4 regions of the Bacillus paramycoides genome follow, and region 2 is predicted to be linked to each of the others. Evidence: riboswitches for the same ligand, from Rfam matches in the RefSeq annotation. Region 2 holds a riboswitch; each other region holds the start of a gene.
What was found. Region 2 has a riboswitch for lysine ahead of AAG068_RS14980 (amino acid permease). Riboswitches for the same ligand answer to the same signal wherever they lie in the genome.
Positions count from the first base shown of each region.

Region 1: another riboswitch for lysine. It lies ahead of AAG068_RS08845 (aspartate kinase); the one in region 2 lies ahead of AAG068_RS14980 (amino acid permease).
Region 3: another riboswitch for lysine. It lies ahead of lysA (diaminopimelate decarboxylase); the one in region 2 lies ahead of AAG068_RS14980 (amino acid permease).
Region 4: another riboswitch for lysine. It lies ahead of AAG068_RS04415 (amino acid permease); the one in region 2 lies ahead of AAG068_RS14980 (amino acid permease).

Region 1 covers NZ_CP152427.1:1,694,872-1,702,614, forward strand. The annotation lists gene asnA (aspartate--ammonia ligase) at 1-236, shown strand, start outside; gene AAG068_RS08835 (helix-turn-helix domain-containing protein) at 375-812, shown strand; partial or broken gene AAG068_RS08840 (VOC family protein) at 1,018-1,470, opposite strand; gene AAG068_RS08845 (aspartate kinase) at 1,817-3,046, opposite strand; lysine riboswitch at 3,246-3,432, opposite strand; gene AAG068_RS08850 (DoxX-like family protein) at 3,624-4,532, shown strand; gene AAG068_RS08855 (DUF4166 domain-containing protein) at 4,536-5,147, shown strand; gene AAG068_RS08860 (YndJ family protein) at 5,153-6,778, shown strand; gene AAG068_RS08865 (8-oxo-dGTP diphosphatase) at 6,808-7,293, opposite strand; gene AAG068_RS08870 (N-acetylmuramoyl-L-alanine amidase) at 7,463-7,743, shown strand, end outside.
Region 2 covers NZ_CP152427.1:2,883,062-2,890,804, forward strand. The annotation lists gene AAG068_RS14955 (metallophosphoesterase family protein) at 10-753, opposite strand; gene AAG068_RS14960 (aminoglycoside phosphotransferase family protein) at 767-1,705, opposite strand; gene AAG068_RS14965 (VOC family protein) at 1,720-2,517, opposite strand; gene AAG068_RS14970 (sulfite exporter TauE/SafE family protein) at 2,724-3,626, shown strand; gene AAG068_RS14975 (GNAT family N-acetyltransferase) at 3,667-4,116, opposite strand; lysine riboswitch at 4,439-4,631, shown strand; gene AAG068_RS14980 (amino acid permease) at 4,744-6,210, shown strand; gene AAG068_RS14985 (iron-sulfur cluster biosynthesis family protein) at 6,323-6,628, shown strand; gene AAG068_RS14990 (DNA alkylation repair protein) at 6,661-7,431, shown strand; gene AAG068_RS14995 (DUF2716 domain-containing protein) at 7,495-7,743, opposite strand, start outside.
Region 3 covers NZ_CP152427.1:1,371,633-1,379,375, reverse strand. The annotation lists gene cysC (adenylyl-sulfate kinase) at 1-596, opposite strand, end outside; gene sat (sulfate adenylyltransferase) at 609-1,745, opposite strand; gene AAG068_RS07170 (phosphoadenylyl-sulfate reductase) at 1,784-2,488, opposite strand; gene AAG068_RS07165 (YezD family protein) at 2,576-2,719, opposite strand; SAM riboswitch class I at 2,792-2,900, opposite strand; gene lysA (diaminopimelate decarboxylase) at 3,018-4,334, opposite strand; lysine riboswitch at 4,515-4,696, opposite strand; gene AAG068_RS07155 (DUF3888 domain-containing protein) at 4,786-5,181, opposite strand; gene AAG068_RS07150 (LTA synthase family protein) at 5,430-7,316, shown strand; gene pssA (CDP-diacylglycerol--serine O-phosphatidyltransferase) at 7,498-7,743, shown strand, end outside.
Region 4 covers NZ_CP152427.1:847,811-855,553, forward strand. The annotation lists gene AAG068_RS04405 (catalase) at 1-525, opposite strand, end outside; gene AAG068_RS04410 (ABC transporter permease) at 718-1,917, opposite strand; gene AAG068_RS04415 (amino acid permease) at 1,978-3,402, opposite strand; lysine riboswitch at 3,550-3,737, opposite strand; gene AAG068_RS04420 (DUF3626 domain-containing protein) at 4,003-5,094, shown strand; gene gapN (NADP-dependent glyceraldehyde-3-phosphate dehydrogenase) at 5,321-6,760, opposite strand; gene AAG068_RS04430 (ABC transporter ATP-binding protein) at 7,353-7,743, shown strand, end outside.

The sequences.
Region 1 (7,743 bases), 1.2 Mb from region 2:
ATAGTAAATCACTTGATGAGCAGTTAACGAAAACAGGTGAAGACTTTAAACGTGAGTACGATTTCCATAAAGGTATTTTAGAAGACGTACTACCATTAACAATTGGCGGTGGTATCGGACAATCTAGAATGTGCATGTACTTCTTACGTAAAGCACATATCGGTGAAGTTCAATCTTCTGTATGGCCTGACGATTTACGTGAAGCTTGCAAGAAGGAAAACATTCATCTGTTTTAATAGAAGGGAGAGAGAATAACTCAAAGAGTTATTCTCTCTTTTTTATGGTGTAAACGAATGGTTTACAGTGAGTTTTACTACTGGTTTCTTTCTTTTTTATCTCCTATTATGTAATAATTTGTTAAAGGAGGGGACGTTATGAGCTTAGGACAACAACTTAAAAAATTAAGAGAATCAAAAGGATTTTCACAAGAAGATGTTGCTAAAAAGATTGGTATAACGAGGCAAGCGGTGCATAAGTGGGAAAATGATAAAAGTTGCCCTGATATTGAAAATTTGATTTTATTGAGCGAAATGTATAACGTTACGCTCGATGAATTAATAAAAGGGAACCGAAATTTAAAAGAAAAAATACATATTGATGAAGATGAGGATTTTGAGAAAGAGAATGAGTTTGGTTTTTATATTGGATTTGGTTTGCTAATTGTGAGTGCTTTCGTTGATTATGAAGGAATACAAGAAATCTTATTAGGAATAGCAATATTTATGATGGTTTTTTACTCTGACGTGAAGAAAGTTATTTTGAATGAGTTCCAATCGTTTTTCAAAAGAAAAGATATATATGATAAGAAGTGAGAAGAATCAGTTATATTTCCTAGGAAAGAGTATAACAAGAAAATGAATTTTTTTATAATAATATTAAGATGTTAATAGACGTTAAAAAGCGCAAACAAGCATAACCCCGTTCTAAAGCTAGGACGGGGTTGAAAATCTAAGTTTTATAAAGCTAGAAATTCTTTCAAATATTTTATTGCAGTAAAGAATTCTAATAAAAAATTACTTATTTGTTACCGAGTTCTTCCGCCAAACCGATTAAAATGCCTTCGGTTCCACGAATGTAACAGAGTCAATATGAGTTTTCGTACTGAACTACTTCGCCAACGAGCTGAGCACCATGCTTAGTCAGTCTCGATACCATTTCGTCAATGTCTTCCACGGTGAACATGACACGCAAATAACCGAGGGCATTTACAGGAGCTGTCCGATGATCTGCTATAGTAGGTGGTGTGAGAAATCGCGAAAGTTCAATTCGGCTATGGCCACCTGGCGTCACCATCATAGCAATCTCCACGCGCTGAGAACCGAGACTGGTTACGCGACCAGCCCATTCACCTTCGACAGTAGCTCGCCCTTCGAGTTTTAATCCAATCTCTTCGAAGAAAGAGATTGCGTTATCAAGAGATTCTACAACGATGCTGACATTGTCCATTCTTAGTAATCTGTTGTTTGCCATAGTCTTAATCTCCTTATATGCAGAATTTTATTATTTAATTCTCCTCATAATTATACTGGAATTCCTACTAAACAAAAAACAGCTTGTCACAGTGTAGGAAAGTGTGACAAGCTGTTTTCGGGCATAGTATATAACATCTTGTGAACGAACAACACGTCGTAAACCCTCTACTATTGAAATATGCGCGAACTTTTTTTCGTGAATGCTATCATTTTAAGAATTTGATAATGTAATTGCTATTCGCTAATATAACTTCGACTTCTCCGCAAAATATTCGTACCCTATTTTTATTAATATAGGAAACAAATAGATTCATCTAATTTGTTTTAAGTTTTACTAGTGGAAATTAACTCATCTGCACTAAAGGCTCAATTTTCACCATAAATGATTGATGTAGCGCCTCGACACCTGTTACTAAATGAAGGCGGTCAATAACGACAGACACTTTAATTTCTGATGTACTTACCATTTTAATATGAATATTTTCTTCTTTTAAAGTAGTGAACATATTCGCAGCAACACCTGGATTAGAGACCATACCAGATCCTACAATTGATACTTTTGCTAAATGATTTTCATATTCTACAGATTCATAGTGAAGTGTTTCTTGATTTTGTTCTAATACCTCTAATGTTTCTCTTAAATCATTAGAATGGATGGAGAAGGAGAGGTGAACAGTTCCTTCATTTGTAATACTTTGGATGATGATATCTACATTAATATGTGCCGCTGCTAATGTAGAGAAAACTGTTGAAAGTGCACCTTGTTCTAATCCTTTCATTGTGACGCGTGTAATATTATCTTCAAATGCAATACCTTTAACGATTGATTGTTGTTCCATGTTACATTCTCCTTTTACAATTGTTCCATTGTCTTGTTCCATACTTGAGCGAACTTCTAACATGACATTGTGATTTTTAGCAAACTCAACAGCACGCGGGTGTAATACACCAGCACCGAGGTTTGCAAGTTCTAACATTTCGTCATAAGAAATTTCATCTAATTTATAAGCATCTTTTACAACTCGTGGATCTGTCGTATATACGCCGGTCACATCTGTGTAAATATCACATTTTTTTGCTTTCAGTGCAGCAGCTAATGCAACAGCAGTTGTATCAGAACCACCCCGTCCAAGTGTTGTAATTTCATGATTTTCATTCATTCCTTGGAATCCAGCTACAATAACAATCGTACCTTCAGTAAGATAAGATTGAATTCGATCTGTATGAATGTCAGTAATCCGTGCACTACTATGTACAGATTCTGTCGTAATACCAGCCTGCCATCCTGTTAATGAAATCGCGTTATAACCTTTTGCTTGTAGTGCCATCGTTAATAAGGAAATAGTCACTTGCTCTCCTGTCGATAGAAGCATATCCATTTCGCGTTTACTCGGATTTTCTGAAATCGCGTTAGCAAGTGCGACAAGTTCATCTGTACTCTTTCCCATTGCTGAAACGACAGAGACGATACTATGTCCTCGTTCATATTCTTCAATAATTAAATTTGCTACATGTTGAATGCGCTCGACGCTTCCAACAGAAGTGCCACCAAATTTTTGTACAATCGTTTCCATTACGAATTCCTTCTTTCATCCATTTTTAAGAATAGATTAGGACATATATAAATCCCAATATTCCTGTAGTTACCAGAGAAAAGCAAAAAACACCATCTCAAATAAGTGAGGATGGTGCTGTTACAGGAAAAGGGAAACAGAAAACGGAGCTAATAAAAAAACCGCCAAAAAAGGAATACCATAAAAATGATATCTCTTTTTTGTAGATAGCTCTTCATACGTACACGTCTGTACATATGACAGTTCTGTTTCTATTCGAAAACAGCCCCAATCGATAAATGCAGAGAAAATTATCGATTTCGGCAACACTTCCTTTCATCTAATTTCATAGACATCTCTGTGTCTCCATTAGAATACTCATAAGTATTGCAACCTCTATCTCACGTTTTAGGCGAGAGTGTTTGATTTATGAAGTTGTTGGTAACATTTGTTTTATAATAATTTAAATTTTTTGGGGAAGCAAGTGTTTTATATAAATTTTAAAAATTCTTTCTTTTTATGAAAAAGTTTGTGAAAAATGTAGCAAATTAAATTCATTGCATGTACATTAAACTTATAGTGCATTGGAGGTGGAAGAATGAAGGGGAAAAAGCCTATTTATGTTTCGGCAGAAATGAACACAACAATGGAGAAATTATGGGAATACACGCAAGAACCACATATACATACAGAATGGGATGCTCGCTTTACTGAAATTTCATATTTAGAGAAAAAAGAAGGAGAACCACAGAAGTTTTTATATAAAACAAAAATCGGATTTGGACTTGAAATAGCTGGAGAAGGTGAATCGATAGGTGAGATAAGAAAAGAAACAGGAGAACGTATTTCTTCTTTAAAATTTTGGACGGATAATCAATTATCTCTTATTCAAACAGGTCGTGGTTATTGGAAGTATACCCCTCGTAAAGAACACATTCATTTTGAGACGCAATATGATTATGATACGAGGTTTGGTCGTATAGGGAAAGTAATAGATTTCTATATGTTTCGGCCGTTATTAGGATGGGCAACTGCTTGGAGCTTTGATGCATTAAAATTATGGTTAGAGAAGGGACTTCACCCTAGGTTACTAATTAGAAGAACAATGACATATTGGCTCGTATGTTTTTTATTTGCCTTTGTATGGATGTATCAAGGGGTAGTGCCAAAATTAGTGTTTATTCATTCAGAAGAAGTAAAAATGCTATCGGTGATGATTGGTTCAACGGAACATAGTATTTTTGTACTTAAAATAATTGGATTACTAGAAATTTTTTTTGGTGTCCTATGGCTGTTGCCATTTCCAAAACGAAAAGTATTTATCGTACATATTTTTATGTTAATAGCCTTAACGATAGCGGCAGGGCTTACGAATATTGCAAGTTTTACAGAGCCGTTTAATCCAATTACATTAAACGTTCTACTAATGGGGTTATCAATTGTCGGTTATATAAATGGCACGAACTTGCCAAGCTCAAAAAATTGTAAGAGGAAGAGAAAGGGATAATGTATGGCTAATATGTATGAAAGACTATTAGGGGATTCTTATAAAAAGCTTCATCCAAAATTACAGAAACGCTATGAGATTACGGAAGAAAATAGTTTTACTGGAGAAGGAAAGATGGATGAAATTTACGGAGGTTCTTTTTTCGTAAAATTCATATTAAAAATTGCATCAAAGTTCCGTATGTTTTTCTCTGAGCGGGGGAAGGAAGTGCCATTTACAATACATAATACCGCTGAGCGAGATGAACATGGAAATGAACTAGTACGGTGGAATCGTACTTTTTATTTTCATAATAAGAAAAGATATTTTAACGCCGTTATGCAGTTGGATGAAGAGCATAATGAAATTGTAGATTGTTTTGGTGAACCACACATACTTGTTTCTACATTGAATTTTCATATTGATGAGGTGGGGGCAATGCATATTTCTTCAAAGAAACAATGGTTTTACATGTTTGGAAGAAAAGTTCCATTACCTAGATTCTTATACGGGGAGGCCAACATTGTAGAAAGTTATGATGAAACACGACAATGCTTTCGAATTCATGTACAAGTACGCAATCCGTTAATCGGTTCATTATTTTCATATAAGGGAACATTTGTGGAGAGGAAATAAATGATATGAAAAATATAATAGTTGGGCTTGCTTGTTATATTGTTTTTCTAATATGTGAGTGGACAAATGTAAACCCAGTTGAAGCAATTATTTTATTGTCTATTTTGTTATTTATACCGATGTCATTTTGTATTCTTGATAAGAAGACAAGAAATGGATCATATGTATCCTTTTATAAACTAGTATCGCTTTTATATCCAATCGCAGCAATTGGTGCAATGTTAGCTTTCGTAACAAATCACTATTTCTTTGCATTACTTTGGTTTGTATATACAGGAATCGTTGCGTTATTCGGTGTAAGTAGAGTGCTAGAAAGAGGATGGAAACCGTTAGAAGAAACGGCTATCGATAGTGCGTTTATGTATTTGTTTTTAGGTGGATTCTGGTTTTTTGCTTCTGTAGTAAAGATTTCGATAATGCAGTTTACTGCTGACATTGTTTTACTTACAGCTGCACACTTTCATTATTCGGCATTTCTATTGCCATTATCAGCTGGTTTAATAGGGCGTAAGAGAGAAAAGAGCAGTAAAGTATATGATGCGATTATGTTTATCATCGTTATTTCACCTATGACAGTTGCGATAGGGATTACATACTCAAGGGTATTTGAATTTTTTGCAGTGTGCCTATATTTAGGTGCGATTTATGGTTATAGCATTTACGTTTGGAAAGCGAAATTTAATGCTATCAGCACAAAAATCCTCCTAGTCATATCGTCTAGTACACTCATGGTAACAATTATGTTCTCACTCATATATTCGTATGGGAATTTGAAACATGTAATGACGATTACAATTGCTCAAATGGTTTGGATTCACGGTGTTGTTAATGGAATTGGAGTAGCGTTGCCGGCATTTGTCGGCTGGATGATTGAAAAGAGTGTTCCGAACTATAAATATTACGGGAAACCAATGAGCAGATTAAGAGGAAAGGCGACAGTTGGTGAAGCATTTTTACATAACAGAAATGTAATAGATAGTAAGGCATACAACGGTTTAGTTGATAAAATGAATGATTTTCATAGTGAGACATTTGACAGGGCCAAGATTCCTGTAAGTATTATTCGTTTTTATGAAAATACAACAGAGTATGAATTACAATCGCATATTAAATGGACTCGCTGGTTCCGCCCATTTGCATTTTGTTATGAGAAAATGAGTAAGCGTGTAGGACAAATACATTTAGGAATGGGCGGCAAGTGGGAAACGATGCATGGCTCTATTATTGGGATAATAGATGAGAAGGATGGAAGAGAGAATGTAAGGGCTTGGCTAAGAAAAAATGAAGCAGGGAAGTCTATTTTTTCAGCCTTGTATTCAATGCATACATATAAGAACGATACATATATGAATATCGCATTGCCTTTACCATATTCGAATATGACGGGAATTTTGAAATTACGCAATGATAATAATAATTTAATTATTACTAGTAAGCTGAGAGGAAATGGTAAGGGAGATGAGGGGATCTATTTACATACTCGTTTCTTTACAATCCGTTTACCGTTAGCAGAGACGTTTATTATTAAAGAGGGCACAAATCAAATGTTAGAAGCTAACCATAAAATGTGGATATTTGGAGTTAAGTTTTTAGAAATTGATTATGAGATTAAGAAAATAGGGGAGAAGTAAGAAAAGCTTGGAGAGATCCCAAGCTTTTTTTACGTATGCGTAATTGTCATAGCAACTTGTTTATCTAAGTCTCGGTCCCAAACACGTTGAATTTCAAACGTACCTTTTTCAAAAAATAATGGAAATCTTTCTTTAAACCAATCTTGCATAGGAAGATTTAATGCTGTATCGATTGGTACCCATAATAATTCGCCCTCAGGAGGATTCATAAGAAGTTCACCATCAAATGAGTCTGTCCAATAATTAAATACCATATATCGAACATTTTCTTTCGGATTTACGTATTCATCTAATCCCTTAAAAGTTAAATTTGAAACAAGTAATCCAGTTTCTTCTTTTACTTCTCGTTTAGCAGCGTGAACGATACTTTCTGGGAAATCTACTTTTCCGCCAGGAGCGATGTAACCAGGGAAGCCTAGATGATCGGGGCGCTGTATTAGCAATACTTCGTTATTCCGCTGAATCATACACATCGTGTAAATACGGTGTTCTATATCTTTCCAATTGTTGCTCATTCGAATCTCTCCCCTTATAAAACCTTATAGTTTTTAACTATAGTTATATATGACAAAAAATACAATAATAATACAAAATTATACAAATTACAATTGGCTATTATTAATTTTCAGAACTATAATGAGTCTGTTACATAAAAACATTGTACTTGAGAGGGGAATATATTCTATGAAAAATAGAATAATCGCAGCAGGATTAATCGCAACTAGTATATTATCTTATTCATCTAGTAGTTTCGCGCAAACAAAAACGTTTCCAGATGTCCAAGCAGGGCACTGGGCAGAAGATTCTATTAACTACTTAGCAGCAAAAGGCGCAGTTACAGGTAACGAGAAAGGAATGTTCGAGCCTGGAAAAGAGATCACTCGTGCAGAAGCAGCTACAATGATGGCTAAAATCTTAAACTTATCAATCGATAAAAACGCTAAACCATCTTACGCGGATTCTCA
Region 2 (7,743 bases):
ATTATTGGCTTACTTTCCCTTAAACCCTCGATATAAAGCAGTCCGTAATTCTTGTTTGTATTCTTCAATTTCTGGCATATCGAGTTCTTCTGCTAGCCTAATAGCTAATTCAATATCATACGGTACACGTACGAGTTGAATAGAAAAGCTCGCGGTTTCTTTTTCATTGTACATTCCTTCAAATATTAAATAGGAAGCTTGTGTAATTTCAAGTGGATTGCCTACGCTACCAGCATTACATAACGTTTTCCCTCTGAAATTTTGAACGAATGCTTGGTGAACGTCACCGTAGCAAACGACATCTGGTTTTCTTTCCCCTTCTATATTCTCTGTGAGCTCACTGTTTTCGAACATACTAACACGCTCTTCTCTTGAAGCGTGCGGTTGAATTCTTTCATATAAACTTCTCGGTGAAGCGTGGAACATACGAATCAGTTTGCCGCTCATATAAAATTCGATTGAAAATGGTAAGCTTCTTAAATAGTCATTTTGTTCTTCTGATAATTGTTTTTGATGCCATTTTAACGTTTCAAATTCCGTCGGTTTTGTGATGAAATCATCCCAATTCCCCATTACAACTTCTTCACATTCTTTACGAATGATTTCAATTACTTCACTTGAATGAGGACCTTTTCCAACTAAATCTCCAAGACAAATAATGCGTTCAATTCCTCTTACTTTAATGTCTTTCAGTACAGAATCTAACGCCGGAATATTACCGTGAATATCCGAAATTACTGCTATTTTATCCATATGAATCCCTCCATTACTTATAGTTTATTATATCCTCATGTTGTGATTGATACCATTTTGGAATATAGGATGAAAAATGATTATGATCTTCTAAAATTACGTTCAATCTTTCCTTCATATCATCTACTAAATGCGGTGTGCTTCGGTTAGTCCATACGATATCCGCCGGGAATGTCATTGCTGCATATAAGGAGTACAGTTGCCAAAAATGAAGTGACGGTTCTCCCCCGCAATAACCATGAACTTGTCCAAACGCAAACGGTTTGCTTATTCTTGTAGTAAAAATCGCTACGTTATAAAAATCATGTATTGGATCGCCAAAATCATATCCACCAAAATCGATAACGATAAATTCCTTATTATGAATCATAGTATTTGCTGGATGGAAATCATCGTGTAAAAAGGTGAGTGGACGATTTTTCAATAAATACTTATGATTTTCTACAAAGGTTAATACTGGCTTCAAATCGAGAAATTTCACCTCGTAACCTTCTAATGCTTTTATATATCTTTCATATTTATTCCATCGAACCGTTTCCCATTTATTACTTGCACTTTCTTTTTCAATTGAATGAATCCTCTTTAATACTTCCCCTGCTTTTCTTCCTGCATAATACTGTTCTTCCACCGATAGCTTCCCTAAACCTTCTTCACCATTTACACCTTGGATCCATTTAAATACTTGAATACACTTATTTAATTCCTCGAGTTTTATAAAATGAATTAATTTCGGCGTTGGAATATGTAATAACTCTAATTGTTTCATATACGTATATTCTTCTTGTTTACGTTCAAAATGAACAGTATCACATACTTTTACAAAATATGTTACTCTGTTTTCTAACTCTATTTTATATTTCTCTTCATGTGAAAAACCTTTCGAAATAGCTGTACACTTTACAATACGAGGCCATTCTAGTTCTCTCTCTATCTCTCTAAGCATTTCTTCCACAACGTTCACCTCTATCAATATATGTACAAACTACCTAACACTTCATGCTCTCGTTTATTTTCACTTTTAAACTCCACTGCAAATGGATATTCGCCATGATTTTTTTTGTATTCTTGCACTAGACCTTCTCCAACCGGTTCACAAAACTGCACATGAATGTCACCAAACAATACACTTTGACACTCCGCATTCCATTCTTCATTTTTCATGACTGGGCTTGCAGTTAGCTCCATGACTGCTTTCCATTTCCGTACTGTTTCTCGAACATTTTTCACTGCGTAATGAATCGTTTCAATTTGTTGTACTTTGTTTTTATGTTCAGTGATCGTCCCGATGTTACGTAAATCGTTTCTTCTTTCTTCGTCCGTTTCATTCCACTGTATAAAGAAAGGTAATTTCGGTCCGTTCTCTTCTTGCTTTACAAATAACATTTTCCATTCTAAAAGGCGGCCATCTTCCCTCATACGTTTTCCTTCAAATGGTCCTATCGTATGTAAACCGTGCTTACTAAACTTAACTGCTAGTTCTTCAATGGTATCTGTTCGAATTGCAATTTGCAGCATGCCTTCTCCAGCTTGTAATTTCACTACTGTTTCTTGTACTAATGGATTGTCTGCTTTCTTCGCTTTATCTTCATGCTGTACTGCTAAAAATTCTATATATGATAAATCAAAATAACTTAAACTATTCCAAGTGCCCCAAGTAGTATGCTCTCCACCTATTGCAGTATGGAATCCATGCGCCTGCATTTGTTTTGCTGCTTCCTCCGGTGTACCATGTACTGCGTGTACGAGATGATCAAATCGTAACATGTCTTTCTCCCCTTTCTCTCCATCCTTTTATTGTATATTTTATTTTTATTTCGTTCAATTCAAAAAACTTTAAAACCTAGTTGATTTATACGATTAATATGTATTATAATGAAACAAATTTCAATATTGCTGATTGGAAAAACCAAAGGCACTTTTCTCACACGGGAAAAGTGCCTTTTTCATTTACTATTACAGGGGGATTTTTTATGCAGAAATTAATTGTCTTTGCTATTATTGGATTTTTCGCTCAATTAATCGATGGAGCGCTTGGAATGGCGTACGGGGTAACTTCTACCTCACTTTTACTAATGTTTGGTATCGCACCGGCTGTAGCTTCCGCATCTGTTCATTTAGCTGAAGTTGTTACAACCGCCGCTTCTGGTGCATCTCACCTCAAATTTGGGAACGTTGATAAATACACCGTTTCCAGGCTTACATTACCAGGAGCAATTGGTGCATTTGTTGGGGCATGTTTTTTAAGTAATTTACCTGGCGATATCATTAAACCGTACATTTCCTTATTTTTATTTACTTTAGGAGTTTATATTTTATTACGATTCATTATTCAAAAACAGATTGTTACTTCAAATAAACGTATGTCAGCTAAACAACTTGTGCCGCTTGGCTTATTCGCTGGATTCGTTGATTCAACTGGTGGCGGTGGCTGGGGACCGATTACGACACCTGTTCTTCTAGCAAGAGGAAATGAAGCGAGAAAAGTTATTGGATCTGTAGATACGAGTGAATTTCCTGTTTCATTAGCTGCAACAATTGGCTTCTTCATCTCACTTGGCTGGGAACAAGTAAGCTGGGTTTGGGTATTTGCGTTAATGCTTGGTGGTATTGTCGCAGCTCCAATTGCTGCATGGCTAGTGCGCATCGTTCCTTCTCATTTACTTGGCGTATTAGTTGGTGGCCTTATAATCTTCACAAACATTCGTACACTGCTTACTACATTTAAAGTGGATCCAACTATTATTTCACTTTCTTACGTGGCAATTGGTCTTGTCGTTATTATTTCTATTTTCATTGCTGTTCGCAATCATTCCAATCGTTCTAACGCACCGACAGCGGGATATCCGAATGATCAAAAACAAATGCTACCATAACGATAAAAAATACCGCCCGATATACTTCGAGCGGTATTTTTTATTTTTCTATTTTCCAATTCATCATCGTTTCTGTAGTGCCAGTTCTCTTCATATGTAATTTCTCTAATACACGAATCGAGCTTTCATTTTCAAGAAGTGTCTCCGCAATAATCATTTCTACCTCTCCTGTCTGAAAAGCCCAATCTATTAGTTCCCGTACAGCTTCTGTCGCATACCCTTTATTCCAATATTTCTCAATAAATCCGTAACCAACTTCTACTATATGTTCCTCATTTGGTTTCCCTTTAAACCCTATATCTCCTAGAACGATATCATCTTCTTTTCGAATGACATACCACGCGCCCCAAGGTAATAAATCCTTATTTTGTTTTACATTTTCTACATGCCCTACAATATGTGAGCCACTATTATATCCTTGCTCGTAAGCAACGTGAATACTCTCTTCTGTACACGGCACTATATAGAGCCTTTCTGTTTCTAATTTCATATTGATTTCCCCTTTTTTGATTCAACGTTTCTCTAATTATATCAAAAAATATGACCTTATTATAAATGTCGAATTATATTTTCTGAATTTTCTTTTAATTTTTGAAGGGTTTTTCAATATTTTTTGCGAAACATTTGTATAACAATTTTTTCTTTGCTTATTGTTACATAATAGTAGGTTCGGGTGGAGTTTTGCAAGCGTTTCCTATACAATAACCGATCTTTTTTGATTTTTTCCTACAAAATATCTTGCAATATATTCAGAAACTCATTACAATTGCCATATATTAAAAATCTTAGCAATATATAAATCCTCATCAATCCGATGAGGTAGAGGTTGCGACTTTTAAGAGTAAAACGGACGAGATACAGAGAATGTCTAAGACTCCGTTTGAAAGGAAAAGTTGCCGAAGTTTATATTTCTTCTCTGGAAATATGAGCTGGGGCTGTCACCGAAAGGAACAGAACTGTCACGTTTACAAAATTACCGTGTAAACGTGGGGTGCTATCTTAACGGAAGGGTATGATGGGGTGGTTATTTGTGAAACGTTCCGCCAAATTCCTTTGGCGGTTTTTTGTATTTTTCTCCCCCGCTCCTTCCTATCTTACAAGAAAAGGAGTGTTGAACATGAATAGCGCAACGAATCAAGCTACCTCTAAAACGCAAACTACAAAAGAAAAAGGTGAATTAAGACGCGGTCTAAAATCTAGGCACCTTACGATGATTTCTCTCGGCGGTACAATTGGTACCGGATTATTTCTTGCCAGCGGTGGTGTCATCCATTCAGCTGGGCCTGGTGGCGCATTAATTGCATACGCCGCAATTGGGATTATGGTTTACTTTTTAATGACAAGCTTAGCTGAACTCGCAGCTTACATGCCTGTTACCGGATCTTTTAGCACATACGCAACAAAATTTGTTGATCCATCCCTTGGCTTTGCACTTGGCTGGAACTATTGGTATAACTGGGCCATTACAATTGCTGCAGAACTCGCAGCTGTAACATTAATTATGAAATTTTGGTTCCCAGATACCCCTTCTCTTATTTGGAGTGGATTATGTTTAGCTATTATTTTCCTTTTAAACTATTTATCTGTTAAAGGGTTTGGTGAATCTGAATATTGGTTCGCACTTATTAAAGTCGTTACTATTATTATCTTTTTAATTATCGGCTTCATGATGATTTTTGGAATTATGGGCGGTGAAACTGTTGGCTTCAAAAACTTCACTGTTGCAGATGCTCCATTTAACGGCGGCATCATGGCAATTATCGGTGTGTTTATGGCAGCTGGTTTCTCCTTCCAAGGTACTGAATTGTTAGGAGTTGCTGCTGGTGAAACTTCTGATCCAGAGCGTAATATTCCAAAAGCAATTCGTTCCATCTTTTGGCGTATTCTTTTATTCTATATCCTTGCGATTCTCGTTATCGGTTTATTAATTCCTTATACGACTGAAAGCCTTGCTGCAAGCGATGTTACAGTAAGTCCATTTACACTTATTTTTGAAAAAGCGGGCGTTGCCTTTGCTGCTTCTGTTATGAACGCTGTTATTTTAACGGCAGTACTATCTGCTGGTAACTCTGGTATGTATGCATCAACTCGTATGCTTTGGGATTTAGCTCGCCAAGGTAAAGCACCAAAATTCTTAGGCAAATTAGATAGCCGCGGTGTACCTGTTAACGCGTTAATCGTAACGTCAATTGTCGGTAGTATCGCTTTCATTGCTTCTTTATTCGGTGACGGTGTTGTATACATTTGGTTATTAAACGCATCTGGAATGTCTGGCTTTATAGCATGGGTTGGAATCGCAATTAGTCATTACCGTTTCCGTAAAGCATATATCGCACAAGGCAAAGATTTAAAAGACTTACCATATAGAGCAAAATGGTTCCCATTTGGTCCAATCTTCGCATTTACACTTTGCGTCATCGTAATTTTAGGACAAAACTACGGCGCATTTATGGGTGAATCAATCGACTGGAACGGCGTACTCGTTTCTTACATCGGTTTACCACTCTTCTTAGTACTATGGTTAGGATATAAATTTACGAAGAAAACGAAAGTGATTCCACTTGATAAATGTGAATTGAAATAAAGTAGAGCGAGCAAACAAATTGTTTGCTCGTTTTTTATTCCAATGCTTCTCCCTTCCCTATTTCTCCTGTTTTTGCAATAATAAAGGAAATATACATAAAGGTTGGGATACGATGAACATTCGCATTACTGATGAAGCAAAAGCAGCTATACATAGATTAGAACGTGAAGACAAAAAGATCATTCGCATTAGAGGAACAATGACAAATTCTTGTAGTATTTTCGTTGATGTTGATTTAATTTTGGATACATATAATGCAGATGACGTTGTATATGAAGATGCTAATTTTACCGTACAAATGGATTCATTTACGAAAGACTACACTGGCGATACGGTGAAACTTGATTATAAGACGACTGGTTTTAGTATTACGACTCCGAGTGAGACTTTGGTTTATGGGTTGTCGATTAAAAAATAAAAATTGTTTTAGCTGATCATTGAGGTGAAAACATGGGTAAATATGTTCCGTTAAAATTTTTATTTAATGAAGAATTAGCAGAAAGTATAGCTGATTCTATTTGTAAACACGATCCTTCTTTCTCTAAAAGCACCTTTGTATCTTCCATAACATGTAAAGTTGAAAATTTAGAGTTAAAGCAGCGTATAGAAGTAATAGCAGATGAATTACATACTGCATTACAAAAAGATTTTAATGCAGCAATACATATTTTACTGAAAACATTGGGACCAGAAAACACAACAGAAGTAGGTACATTTACAAACGGATATATGTACATGCCTATTGCAAAATACGTTGAAAAATATGGGCTTAACGATTTTGAATCCTCATTTAACGCTATGTATGAAATAACAAAAAGGAATACTGCTGAATATGCCATTCGGCCTTTTCTTAAAACATACCATGAAGACACACTACACATATTACAACAGTGGATTCATGACGAAAACAGCCACATTAGGAGATTGGTCTCAGAAGGTACAAGGCCCAGACTTCCTTGGGCTAAAAAAATAGGAGCTCTAAAAGGTGACTTTAAGAACAATTTACAGCTTCTTGAACCATTAATGAATGACCCTTCTAAATATGTCCAAAAATCAGTAGCCAATCATATTAACGATATTACGAAAGAAGATAAAGAACTCGTTTTTCAATGGTTACAACAATTACGTAATAAACAGCATCCTATTAACCCTTGGATTATAAAACACGGGTTAAGAACAGTGATAAAAAGTGGTACTTTGCCAAAAGATTTTTCTTTTTAAGTATTTTAAAGAAAACCGCTTATGCTTCAAGAATGAAGTATAAGCGGTTTTCTCTTTCAAACATTATCCCTGCCTTAAAATACTTTGAAACATTTCCGGCTTATTTCGTTCAAAGCTTTCTATAAGTTCTTTTCCAAATATCGTTATACTCTCCTCCCAAGGGTGGCCTAAATAGCCCCACTTAAAGTCTTTTTGAATAAAGAAGTAGTAATCTCCATTCGGAAATACGGGTATCATCCACTCATCTCTTTCAAACTCTACATGTGGATTCGTCCAATAACACTCATGTTGCCAATCCAGTGCCATGATATA
Region 3 (7,743 bases), 1.5 Mb from region 2:
TGCGGGATAAAACTACGCTCTTGTAAGTACTTCACGATTTGTTCTGCACATTCTTCAATAGAATACTTTTGCGTTTCTACAATTAATTCCGCTTGCTCTGGTTCCTCATACGGTGAATCGATACCTGTAAACTCTTTAATATCACCTTTTCTTGCTTTTTTATAAAGCCCTTTCGGATCACGCTTTTCACACTCTTCAATTGGACATTTTACAAACACCTCTATAAACTCATCTGCCGCTAATAGATCTCTAACTTGTTTTCGGTCTACTCGAAACGGTGAAATAAAAGCTGTAAGAACAACAGTACCTTGATCTACAAATAGCTTCGCTACTTCGCCAATTCTTCTTATATTCTCCATACGATCACTTTCAGAGAAACCTAAGTCTTTATTTAAACCGTGACGTATATTATCTCCATCTAGTACATAGTTTCCAATATTCTTTTCAAATAGTTTACGAGCCACCGCGTTGGCTACTGTGGATTTACCTGAAGCTGATAACCCAGTAAACCAAACTACGAAACTATGATGCCTATTTTTTACTCTTCTCTCATCTTTTGAAACAGATGCTGTATGCCAAGTAATATTTGTGTCCATCTCATTCTCTCCCTATTCAGTTACTACTTCTTTTTTCAAACCTTTAATTAGTACTTCCACTACTTCTTTACGACTAAATGTACTTGGCGGAACCTCACCGTTTCTTAATAATTCTCTTACTTTCGTACCCGATAAAATGACATGATCTTCTTTTCCGTGCGGGCATGTTTTCGTCGAAGCCATCGCTTCACATTTCGTGCAGTAAAAACTATGTTCAAAAAATAGCGGTGTAATCCCTAATTCTTCTACTGTAAAGTTTGTAAAAATTTCTTGCGCTTCATAAGTACCGTAATAATCTCCTACCCCTGCATGATCGCGCCCTACAATAAAGTGGGTACATCCAAAATTCTTTCTGACTAGTGCATGAAATATCGCTTCCCTCGGTCCTGCGTAACGCATTGCTGCAGGAAATACACCTAAAAAAACACGATCTTTCGGATAATAGTTTTGAAGTAACACTTCATAGCTTTCCATTCTTACATCAGCAGGAATATCGTCCGACTTCGTTTCCCCAACGAGCGGATTTAAAAAGAGACCATCTACAATTTCAAGAGCAGATTTTTGAATATATTCATGGGCACGATGTACCGGATTTCTCGTTTGGAATCCGACTACTGTTTTCCAACCACGTTTTTTAAATTCTTCTCTCGTTTCAATTGGATCTAAATGATAAGAAGGAAATGGATTACTTTCAAAACGTTTCGTAAGAATAATAGCTCCTCCGACGTAAACGTTCGGTCGTTCATATAATTTTTTCACTCCTGGATGAGCCTCATCCGTCGTTTTATACACTAGTAACGCTTCTTTTTCCTTATCAGGCGCAAAAATATCTTCTATTTGAATGACACCATATACGTTTCCATCGTTAACAAGTTTTACTTTCTCTCCAGCTATTAGACTCTCTGCTACTTCTTCTGTTACTGGTAATGTAATTGGTATACTCCAAACGCTCCCATTAGCTAAACGAAGCGTTTCTACGACCGAATTATAATCTTTCTTCCCTAAAAAACCAGTAAGCGGGCTATATCCCCCTGTCGCTAATAGCTCTAAATCACTTAACGCAATGTTGTCTAGTTGAATTTCTTTTTCAATTTGTGATATGTCATATGTCTCGTCTATAAGATTTACTAATTCGTTTCTTGTACTCATTTTCTATATCCTCTCTTAGCTTTATTTTCAAATTCATCTTATTGGTAATGTAGACCACATTCAGTTTTCACTTTCCCGGCCCATCTACCATCTCTCGAATCGCCACCCTCACCTACAGGTAACGTACACTTCTCACACCCAATACTTGGATATCCAACATCATGCAGCGGGTTATACGGCAATCTATGTTTGTATACATATCGCCATACCTCTTTCCATGTCCAATGAATGAGTGGACAAACTTTAATAGATTGAAAGCGATGATCTTGATTTATAAACTTTGTATGCTTACGCGTTTCTGATTGTTCCCTCCTTAAACCCGATATCCACGCTTTTTCCGCTGCTAATGATTTTTCTAACGGTAAAATTTTTCTAATCTTACAACAAAGATTCGGATTACTTTCCCATAATTTCTCACCATGCAACTTCGCTTGTTCATCAAGCGTAAGTTCCGGTTGTTTTTCTATAATATTTAATGAAGGAAATCGCCTCCGCACTTTTTGAATTAATTCATACGTTTCTTGAAAATGAACATTTGTATCTAAAAATACAACTTTAGCAGATGGATTTACTTGGTTTATAAGATGCAGCAATACCATACCTTCCACTCCGAAGCTACATGCGTATACAATTTCACCTTCATATTCTTTATAAGCCCAACTTAAAACAGATAGCGCGCCTTTCGTTTCATCTTCTTCTGAAAATGAAACATTATTTTCTTCCCACGTTTCATAAGTCAACATGTTCTTTCCCCCTGTAAAAGCAAAAAGACGGTTTTAACCTAATCAAAATAGGTTAAAACCGCCTCTAGTTTTTCTAGTCAGCGCTTTTTACTTTAAACGTACCTTTTCACTTTTCTCTAATTGAATGACTTTTCCATCTTGCACAACAATTGTAATTGAACCATATTTCATATCAGCAAGCATCGCTTCAATTTTCTCAGATACTTCCTCAAAATGTTCCCGTACGCTCACGCGAACAGCCCCCCTTTTTATTCATAAAAAAAATCTTTCCCATTTCGAAAAGACTGTTCGGTAATATATTTTACCTTATCTTTCAAAATGGATTCCATTTTGCTGGATTTAGCACCTTGCTTTCTATAAGCAGGTTGCCGAGCTTCGTCGGGCCAGTTCCCTCCGCTTCTCTTGATAAGCTTTGTATTTGTATTTTATCACAATTCTGATTTTTTTCAATCCTAGTTTTCCGATATATTTTAATTATTTTATTTTATAAAAAAGGAATTGCCCCTCCGAACAACTCCTTTTTCCTCATTTAAACAAGTTCTTTAATACGTATGCGATCGTTCCCAATAATATTTTCATATGTTTCGCGCTCTACAACAATTTGTGATGTACCACCTTTCGCGAAGACGACAGCTGGTCTACGAATCCGATTATAATTATTCGCCATCGAGTACCCGTATGCCCCTGTACAAGAAATTGCTAGTAAATCCGCAGAGGCAACTTTCGGTAGATTAATATCCCAAATTAACATATCTCCACTCTCACAGCATTTCCCTGCAATCGAAACAACTTCCTCATTCTCATCGTTCCCTCGATTCGCTAACATCGCTTCATAACGAGCGTTATATAAAGCAGGTCTTAAATTATCAGTCATCCCACCATCCACTGATACATATTTCCGAATACCAGGAATGTCTTTCACAGATCCAACTGTATAAAGTGTCGTTCCGGCATCACCTACAATACTACGGCCTGGTTCAACCCATATTTCTGGCAAGGGATAGTTACATACTGTAAATTGCTCTCTCACTGCACTTGTTACAGCTCGCACATACGTCTCAAGAGTTAATGGCGTATCTGACTCTGTATAGCGTATTCCGAATCCTCCGCCCACATTTAGCACTTTTACTACATAGTTTGTTCGCTCTCTCACTTCTTCTAAAAATTGACGAAGAACTTCAATCGCTCGCACAAAGCCGGCCGTTTCAAATATTTGTGATCCGATATGTGAATGAATTCCTAACACGTTATAATTTGATTTTTGTAAAGCAAGCTCAATTGCTTGCATCGCTTGACCATTTGACACGCCAAATCCAAATTTTGAATCATCTTGACCTGTTGTAATATATTCATGTGTGTGCGCCTCTACCCCGGGCGTTACACGAATTAATATGTTCACAAATTTCCCATGTTGCACTGCTAAATCATGCAAAATTTCTAATTCTAAGAAGTTATCTACGACAAAACAACCAATATTCGCCTGAAGAGCCATCACAATTTCTTCATCTGTTTTGTTATTGCCGTGAAAATGAATGCGCGATGCCGGAAATCCTGCTTGTAGTGCAGTATATAATTCCCCTCCAGAAACAACATCTAATGACATATTCTCTTCACGAGCTACTCGGCACATCTCCATGCACAAGAACGCCTTGCTTGCATATGCTACTTGATAAGAGAAACCACTTTCTTTAAAAGCACGATGAAACGCGCGACACTTTCCTCGAATTGACTCTTCATCGTATACATAAAGTGGTGTTCCATATTGTTTTGCTAGCTGCGTCGTATCGCACCCTCCAATTTCTAAGTGTCCTTGCCCATTGATTCGGCTTGTGCCGTGTAAATACATTTGAATTCCTCCCTTATTTCCTCTAAAACTCATAACCCCAATCTTCTATTCATTGCAGCACGCTTTTAGATAGACAAAAAACGCGCGGAACAATGTTCACACGCGTTTCTTATTAGGAAAAATATATATTGAAAAAATAAACGAGTTGTTATCTCCTCAAAATAAGAAACCGCATCAACATCTCCAAATAGCTCTCCATAAAATAAATCTTATGACAGTACTACATTTATTCAATGCAGTCCCAATATATGAATAAGATGGTTATTCTTATATTTCGGCAATAGTCCCTTTCAACCTATGATCACAGATTCCATTAAATCTCCCATAGCTTACTCTTTCCTATCGCGGCCTCTACCTTTGAGAGTAGATGAGGTAAGTCTATTTAATTTTCAAACATCTAATTGTTGCTATTAACAATACCAAAGGACCATTTTATTTGTCAAATAATTTTTTATATTGTTTTTTTACAGTTTAGTTTTGTATCGTTTGGTAAGCGCTTTACTAAAACCTTTGTCACTTCCCATTCGCCTTCTTCGTTATTAAATGTAATCGTTACCTTCTCAAATGGTGGAGCAATTTTCCCGGCAACACGTTCATACTTCGTTACTTCAATAACTGCTTGAAATAAATATGTACCGCTATACACTTTTTTCAAACTAATAATTTTCGGGCATTGATAAGGCTTCAAGCTCCCATATTGTTTTTCAATCGCTTTATTTATTTTCGGAAATAAGACAGAATAAAGGGCATCTTCCATAAGAGGTGCATCATATTGGGCTACCGACACACTCGGTGAAGCAAAAAGTATAACACTACTACATACTATAAAATACAATAACTTTCGCATTATAACCTCCTTACACGATTCTTTCTGCGCACGACAATAATCATACATAGAAACTCCGTTTTATTGTCTCCTACTGCCCTTTTTCTACTCAATTATTATAAAAAAGCCCACAACTCTCTTTTATTTTCGTATAATGATACTCATAGTATAATAAACATAATAACAAAGGACTGTTCGTATATATAAAATGAGGCGCTAATCAAATCGACTCACAAGAACTGTCATGCTTTTTAGGAGAGGAGTATATTATGCTACAACGTCTGTTTCCAAAACTGCGATTTGCACTCGTTGCAGTCGTTTTATTATGGATAAAAACATATATTGTGTACAAGCTAGCATTTGATATTAAAATTGATAATTTCTTTGAAGAATTTATGCTTTTTATTAATCCACTAGCTGCGTTACTTTTATTTTTCGGTTTTGCTTTATTTGCATCTAAACACCGAAACCGCATTATAGTTGGAATTAGTTTTATACTATCGTTCATTTTATTTGGAAATGCAATGTTTTATGGGTTTTATAACGATTTCGTTACGTTCCCAGTATTATTTCAAACAAATAATATGGCTGATTTAGGGACGAGTATAAAAGAACTCTTTACGTATAAAACATTACTGTTATTCGCAGATGCGATAATCTTAATGTTTCTTTCGCGTAAATTCCCAGCATTTTGCGACAAGACGCCACTTTCTCGCTCTGAGAAGAGAACTTTCTTTAGCGGTGTAACAGCTCTATTAGCACTACAAATTGTTGTTTCCGTTATTTATAAACCACAAATGTTCTCACGCTCGTTTGACCGTCAAACTGTCGTGAAAAATTTAGGTTTATACACATATCATCTATTTGATATTACACTTCAATCTAAATCTTCAGCTGAACGTGTATTTGCAAGTGGGGACGGGTTCTCTGAAATTAAAAACTATACAGATTCAAAAGATAAGCAAGTTGATAAAAATTTATTTGGAGCTGCAAAAGGTAAAAATGTTATTTTAATTTCAATGGAATCTACACAAAGTTTTGTTATTAATAAAAAAATAAATGGAAAAGAAATTACCCCATTTTTAAACGAATTTATTAAAGATAGTTTTTATTTCGATAATTTCTATCATCAAACAGGACAAGGTAAAACTTCTGATGCTGAATTTATCGTTGAAAATTCACTTTATCCGTTAGATCGCGGTTCTGTATTCTTTACTCACGCAACAAATGAATATACAGCTACACCAGAACAATTAAAAAAATACGGATATTCTTCTGCTGTCTTCCATTCAAACGATAAAGCGTTTTGGAATCGTGATGTAATGTATCCTGCACTTGGATATGATCGTTACTTTAATTTGAATGATTACGTAGGCACAGAACAAATGTCTGTCGGTTGGGGATTAAAAGATAAAGAGTTCTTTGAACAATCTATTCCAAAGCTAAAATCTTTACCACAGCCGTTCTATACAAAGTTCATTACTTTAACAAACCATTTTCCATTTCTTCTAAATCCAGAAGATCAATATGTTGATGAGTTTAATTCAGAAAGTGGTGTTGTAAACCGTTACTTCCCAACGGTTCGTTATACAGATGAAGCTCTTAAACGATTTATTAAACAATTAAAAGAAGAAGGACTGTATGATAATTCCGTTATTATCATTTACGGAGATCATTACGGTATTTCTGAAAACCATAACGCAGCCATGGCCCAGTTCCTTGGCAAAGACGCTATTACACCGTTTGATTCTATGCAACTACAACGCGTCCCTCTCATTATTCACGTGCCTGGGCAAGAAGGAAAAGTCATTTCTAAAGTATCTGGTCAAATTGATATTAAACCAACGCTACTTCATTTACTTGGTATTAAAACAAATAAATCCGTTGAATTTGGAACTGACTTATTTATTAAAGAAAAAGACCCACTTATGGTAATGCGTGATGGTAGCTTCGTCTCGGAAGATTATGTGTATACAAAAAACATGTGTTATAAACGAAATACAGGTGAAGAAGCGGACATTTCATTATGTCAACCAAATATCGAAAAAGCAAAAACTGAATTGAAACTCTCCGACAAACTCATTTATGGAGATTTATTACGTTTCGACCTTAACAATCGGTATAAGACTGGAACAATGACAACGAAATTTGAATAATACAAGAAGCAACTTTATAAAAGTTGCTTCTTTTTTTACTTATTTTTCAAATCATTCTCCTATGAAATCTTTCACAAATTGGGAATTTTTTTCGTATGAAGAAGAAATTTATGGTATGATAAAATAAGTAAACTTTCATACACTAATTAAGAATTTATTACAGAAAGCAAGGGATCAGATTTTGTATAGAGCAGCTATTCCAAACTTATTTACGCTCGGAAATTTATATAGTGGATTCTTGTCAATCGGCTATGCATCTTTAGGATATTATAAATCAGCTGCTATTTTAGTACTTATCGGGATGATGTTAGATAGTCTTGATGGGCGTGTTGCTCGTTTATTACGCGTTGATTCACAAATGGGAAAAGAGCTTGACTCGCTTGCAGATGTCGTAACATTTGGTGCAGCACCTGCTGTTCTCATGTAT
Region 4 (7,743 bases), 2.0 Mb from region 2:
GCTAGCTCCCTGAGGAATATCATTATGTGGTTCTGGTTTAACTGCATGGACAAAATCAGGGAATTTAATAGCATCTTGGATAAAGAATACTGGCATATTATTACCTACTAAATCATAGTTACCTTCATCTGTATAAAATTTTGTGGCAAATCCGCGCACATCTCTTACTGTGTCATTGGATCCTTTAGAGCCTTGAACGGTTGAGAAGCGCACAAATACAGGTGTTTTTTTTGAAGGATTAGTAAGGAAATCTGCTTTTGTATATGCTTCTAAAGATTCATAAAGCTGAAAATGACCATGTGCTCCAACTCCGCGTGCATGAACAATTCTTTCAGGAATTCGTTCATGATCAAAGTGGGTCATTTTCTCGCGAAAGTGGAAATCCTCCATTAAGGTAGGGCCTCTTAAGCCCATCTTTAAAGAGAATTCATCCTCGGCTATTTTTACTCCTTGGTTTGTTGTTAAAGCATGTTTGCGTTGATTATCCGTAACGTGGTGTTCCAATTGCTCCATTTTTTTATTCACAATATAGGCCCCTCCTTTACGCTGTTAATTTAATAGATACCCTTTTTATTAGGACGTAAACATGTATTATCATTTTTGTATGTGAAAATCATAAAACATCGGTTGTGCCGGTGATTCTTATTTAAGGAAGGAAAATAAAAAAGGCAAGGAGGTATTTTATTTTCTCCTTGCCTTTTAAGATAATTCTTTTCGTTAAAACGAGGAAACGCGTTGCTTCGTTTTTGGTACAATAATAAATTTGATCCAGAGTAACCCGACAGTCATAATGATAAGGCTATGTAAAAATTGAACTGTAGCAATGAGTATAACAATTGAAAATACAATGAGTTGAATGCTTAGCAATATAAAGATTAATTGAAGAAATTGATTCATTCGTTTCTCAGTATCAATTGGATATAATGCTACAATAATATTTCCCGAAAAATATTTCCACAGAGAACGGAGCTGCATAGAAATCATATATAGGACGATATATGCGATAGCGCCTTTTGCGTATATGTTTGGTATAAAATATAAGGCGAAGGCACCAATTAATCCTAAGCGGATATATATACCGAAATAATCATTCCCACGTAAAAATGCGAGTGTATGTAAATAGAAGAAAGTTGCTTGCTTTTTATGTAATAAAGGTTCAATCCAATTTGTAAGCCATTTTCGTTTACTTACTTGCTTATTCAGTTGCGGAACATCGGTGAAAATGCTAGCAAATTGATAAAAACGAACGTTCATTTTTTCTTCTTGTTCAATTATGTAATCCCACGGAATTCGTTTTGTAGGTTGCTTTTTCGTATATAGAAGCAGGAAAGCAAGTAGTAAGAGCAATCCGCCTAATATGAGAACATGTGCCGAGTAAAACAACATGTAAATAATGAGTGCGTTACAAGTAATACGAATAATGAACCATATGCTTTTTTCATGATTATCACGCCACATCCAATGTATGTATATGTTCCAAGCTTTCGTAATCATTAAAACGATAAAGATTGTACATAAGAAAGGTACTGTTACTTGTAATGATTGCATGGCAAGTGGAACGAGAATAAGGAACATGAACAATAATGGGAAAAGCTGCATGATGTAATTATATAGAAGAGATTTTTTAAAATAAGATGTTAGTTTCTCTTCTAATGCGAGTAAATAGACAGCATCAGGTTTTTGAATGAATGTACGGATCGGGCATCTCGTTATAATGAATGTAAGTACAATCGTGATAAGTAGTAAAGATATTCCTTTGGAAGGAGATGCTTTTAAAAACTGAGCATAGTAGTATGCGCCAACGCATGAAATAAAGATAAAGCTATATAGTAAACCGTTAATCATACGTGCAAAGTATGTAATGATATTTTGCATATGTTGTTGGAAGCGACTGCTCCATAGCGATTCGATTGACATGTTTTTCACCTCTTTGTTCTATTATATATGTTTTACAAAAGAAAAAACGAGCAAATTGCGTTATGCAACTTGCCCGTCTTTCTTTTCGTTATTTTTTTTCTGATCACGATTCATTAATGGATAGAAGGCAAAGCCGATTACGAATAAACCAATTCCGAGAAGGAATGTTTTTATATCGGCTGCGCCCGTTTTAATAACCCATAGTGCGTAGCAAAGTGCGATCACTGCGACTATACCATCTGTAATTCTTGCCCGCATTTCATTTTTATACGTTTCACCAGTAGCGACTAGTTTTAACTGGAAGATTGGTGAAACGAGATATGGAATGAGGTAGGCCAATGTTGATACGGTAATAACAAATGTATAAGCTTCCGCAATTGTTCCTGATAATGTTGAGAATAAGAACACTTGCGACATAATGTTTGTTAATCGTAATGAATAAATTGGACTTCCTTTTTTATTTGTTTTCGTGAAGAAGGAAGGGAAGAAACCTTCTTTTGCTGCTTGATATGGTACTTCTGAGCTTAATAAAATCCAGCCTAAGATGGAACCGAATAGGGAAGTAAGAGCAAGTAATGCCATCAGTTTCCCGCCGCCATGCCCCATTGCAGCATTTAGTGCATCTGCTAATGGACGTTCAGAAGCTTGTAATATATCAACATGAAGTACACCCATTGTTAAAATTGTAATTCCTAAGTAAATCGCAACGGTAATAAGTAAGCCTGCAACTGTTGCACGTTTTACCGTTTTTGGAGAAACAGCACGGTTTGATAGAAGAACCGCTGATTCAATTCCGATAAATGCCCAAAGCGTTGTAAGAGCAGCTAAGTTCACTTGTGAAAGTAGGCCGTGTGATACACCTGATTTATCGATCATCGGTGTGTACCATTGTCCAAACTTAGAAGCTTCGAATGCAAATAACGTAACGACGATGAATAAAAGGAATCCAGTTACTTTCGTTGTTGTTGCTAAGAAGTTTAGCTTTCCAGCTCCGCTTACACCGTTCGTTAATATAATATGAGTTCCCCAAAGTAAGATGGAACAAATCGTAAATGTAATTAGTTTTCCGACTTCTACGTTAAAAGAACCGATTGAAAATAGTAGTCGTGTATCTTTCATAATTGGGAAGAAGAGTGATAAATATCCCGCAAATGATGTAATGATGGCAACGTTACTTGCCCAGTTTGCAACCCAATATCCCCATACCATACTGAAACCAGCCATTTTTTTCTTTTTTGGTGATGAGAATAAAGCATATGCATGACTTTGTGGTCCTGTCGTTAAATCAGGACGACGAATTGCTAAATTACCGAAAACAAGAGCTAGCATTAAAACACCAAACCCTGTTGTTAACCAAGCTAAAGTGACACCGAGAGGGCTTGCTGTTTGTGCCAACGTACTTGGCACCATGAAAATACCAGCGCCAACCATGTTACCGACAACGAAAGCTGTGAGTACCCAAAAGCCCCATTTTTTTTGTTGCATAGAAAATACCTCCAAAGTTAGTATAACCAAATCAAGCGAGGAGATATGTATGTCTTCCTGAGTCAGGAAGAGAAGTTCCAAACAAAACAAAAAAAGCACGTAATTTGCCGCTACATGCTTTCTATCTTATAAGAAACCCACGACATACCTCTCGATAGCTCTCCACAAACGAAACGTTTCGTTTGTGACAGTTCTGCACTTATTAAATGCAGACCCAGCAAGCGTGCATGGTGGACACGGGCTTACTTCGGCAATCATTCCTTTCTCATTCCTTCATCAATGCCACTACATCTCCTGAAATGATACTCTTAATGATTGCAACCTCTACCTCACCGAGATACGAATGAGGATTTAAATATTAAATTAACGTCTTTAAGAGTAACAAATGAATTTTTATACGTCAATGGATATAGTAATAATCAGATTATAGAGAAGAGTTTGTGATTAAAAAGGAGTTAGGAAGGGCTGTAGCGTTTATTCGTTGTGCAGAAGAAATAGCGACAGAGTGAAGCACAAATGATTTTGTCTGAAAATTTTAATCCGAAGCATCAATTTTTTAAACAGGCTTTGTTTCACAAGAATGAAAGGAGAGGTTTGATTATGGAATTATCAAGATCTCAATTATTTGCTTTAGAGTACATTTCAAAATATGCAGAGAACGAAAAACGTGAGGCTAAAGCAACAATTAACCATATACTGAACATGTCTAATATTACAGATGAAATGTTTGAAGAAGCTGTCGTTCATTTAAAATCAAACGCGAGGATTGCTTTACACTTTCATCCAGACAGATTAGATTCGAATATGAAAAATATTGCTGAAGCACTGTTTGAGCAAGGCATATATAAAAGTCAGTTTGAAACATTGCTATCTAATGGGAGTGTATCTGCTTATCCGGGTGGTGAGCGTGACCTTTGGGAAAAGAGAATATTTGGAGGTGCATATCAATTGGAAGGGGTAACGAATAATGAACGGCCTAAATATGGAGCACTAAATGTAATGTTACATCCAGATGGGCCTGCCCCGCGTTTTGGATCATGTTATTTTCTCTTATCTCCAAAAGTTTCTTATCGCTCTACATATACGTATTTAGATTCACATCAAGATCCAAAAGAAAAGGGTACTTATGAAGAGTTTGATATGATTTTAGCTGCTCTTTTGGAAGAGACATTCGTAAGAGATTTTGCAATTGGTGAAGGGAATTTGACTCCAACAAGACTCATTCATCATTTACTGGCTAACTTGGAAAGGCCGTTTATAGATTTCGTAAACAAAGAGTCAGCTCGTAATCTTAATCATTATATTGAAGCACAGATTCATGGAGATATTTCTCTTAAAGAAGATGTGGAAGCACTTGTTGTAGATCCTTCATTTAAGGGTACGAATGTAGGTAGAACTTTAGAAGAAATTTGTCTGAAGTATTCTATTGATTTGTATTGGCACATGGGTTTTGTACTTCCGGTGGATGAAGTTCCGATAGATTTTAGAGGTTCAAAAATGCCATCTCTGGCAAGACGCATTGCACGAAATAATTGTATCGATGCACATATAATTGGCTCTGCTGTAGTGGATTTGAAAAGGAATCCACTATCCTGGAGTGATCGCGGAACGTATGAAGAAGTGCTTCAGGAATTAAAATTATTATGGCATGTTTTAGTTCGATTTGGAAAACCAAACCAGAATTTGAAATAAACACGCTATTGTCTTGGGAAGCATGTATATAAAGTGAAACTTTAATCAGTGGGGGGATTCTTCATCCCCACTGATTATCAGCCCTCACCAATCGGACTTTAATGGGCAGCCCGACCCCCACTTAAATTCTTTGCTTTCGCTGAATTTTGAGGTGGGGGTCTTACTGCCCATTAAAGTGGGATAAAAAGAAGCTGATCTAAAACTAGATCAGCTTCTACATATAAGATTAAACTAAGTTTAATACGGTTACTTTTTCACGTGTCATAGACTCAAGGCTCTTACGAATACCTTGTGCGCCCATACCTGAACCTTTTACACCGATGAATGGGAAGTGGTCAGGGCCGCGCTCTGTGCGTCCGTTAATTTGAACAGAACCAGTTTCGATTTTGTTAGCAATTGCAAATGCTTTGTTAATGTCTTTTGTGAAGACACTTGCTTGTAAGCCGAACTCTGATTTGTTAGCAATTTCAATTGCTTGCTCATCTGAAGAAACGCGGATGATTGGAAGGATTGGACCGAATGGCTCTTCCCAAGCAACTTTCATTTCTTCTGTTACGTGGTCGATTAATGTTGGGTAAATTAAGTTACGCTCACGTTTGTTACCGATAACGATCGTAGCACCTTTTTCAACAGCGTCGTCAACTAAACCTTGAACGAAGTCAGCAGACTTGTCGTCGATTAATGGAACGATTGTGCTGTCTTGCTCTGGAGATCCAACTGATAGTTCCGCTACTTGCGCTTTTAATAAGTCAACAAGCTCGTCTGCTACGTTTTCGTGTACAAGTACACGTTTAATAGCTGTACAACGTTGACCAGAGTAAGAGAATGCACCGCTTACGATATGGTTTGCAGCATCTTGTAAGTCAGCATCTTCACGAACGATACCAGGGTCTTTACCACCAAGTTCTAATACAAGTGGAATCATTGAAGCTTTTTTCGCTAAATGTTTACCTGTGTTTGTACCACCTGTGAACGATACCATATTGATACCTTCATGTTCTACTAAGTAGTCACCAATTACAGAACCGCGTCCTGTCGCTACGTTTACAAGTCCTTTTGGAAGGCCAGCTTTATGAAGTGCTTCAACCATTTTAATACCACTAATTGCGCCTTGAGTTGCTGGTTTGAAAATAACAGCGTTACCCATAATTAATGCTGGTGCAAGTTTTGCAGCAGATAAGTTTACTGGGTAATTAAACGGTGCGATTGCTAATACAACACCAAGTGGTGCGCGTTGGATGATCGCAAGTTTAGATTTTGTACCGCCCGGGAAGCTATCGCCCATCATGCTTTCTCCGTGCATATGTAAAGCTTCTTCGATCGTGTAACGAATGAAGTCAGCTGTACGAACAACTTCTTTCTTCGCATCTTTATATCCTTTACCGACTTCTTTCATAATGATATCGGCAATTTCATCTTGCATATTTACAAGCTCATCAGCCCATTTATATAAATATTTTGCGCGATCTTGTAGAGAAGCTTCTGCCCATGATTTTTGAGCTTCTTTTGCAGATGCAATTGCTTCATCTACTTCTCCGCGAGTAATTGCTTGTACTTGTCCAATTACTTCGTGTAAGTATGGAGATGGAATTTCGATTGTTTCTCCTGAAGAGCTTTCTCTCCATTCTCCATTTAAATAAAATTTGTACGTATTGCTAGTTGTCATGATTAGTCCTCCTAAAATAGCAACTTGTAAGAGTGAGTATAAGGTGATTGTAGGGTGTTTGATAACATTTTTCAAATGAAATGTTTGTGAAAACGATTTCTTATTCTTTTTTTATTTTGTATGCCCTTTCTTACAGAACATTCCCTTATTTCAAAATGATGTAGCTTATATTTTCATGCGGTCTGTAAAAAAATAATTGACAGAATACTCAATAAAGTTGTAAGATTATAAATGGAAAATAAATGAAGGGGGTGTGCGTAATGATTGTAATCGTAAATGTAATGGGCTTAGCTCTGTTAAATGGCAGAAAACATTCATATCATTACGCAACCCGTACGGATATATAGGGCATCTTTGTCTTATAAAAAGCGTACGTTGCGTATATCGTAACGTACGCTTTTATGCATTTCTGTGCATATCGTCAAGCGGCGGTATGCTTTTTTTTGTTTGTTTTCCTTTCTACGACTACGAAAAAAATTGGAAGGTGGAAAAATGTGATGAGATTGTATGGGTTACGAAATGTAAATGTGATGGGTCTGGATAGCGGATAAAGAAATATGAGGGAAACGAGAACGAGAAGGGAGAGGTTACATTGTTATCAGTATTACTAAAGTTAAAATGGTTTTTTAAAGAGCATTGGAAGAGATATAGTATCGCCATTGGAGCTCTTTTAATTGTAAATATAGTTGAAGTCATTCCCCCGAAAGTGTTAGGGGTTACGATAGATAATATAAAAACAGGAACGTTATCGAACGAAGCTATTATACAGTCTATTCTTATTTTAATAGGAGTTACGATCGTTGGATATGGTCTTACTTTCGTTTGGCAACATCAGTTGTTTGGAGGAGCATTCGTACTGGAGAAGACGATGCGCTCTAAATTTATGGGGCATTTACTTAAAATGACACCGACGTTTTATCAAAAAAATCGTACTGGTGATTTAATGGCGAGAGCGACAAATGATTTAAAAGCAATCGCTATGA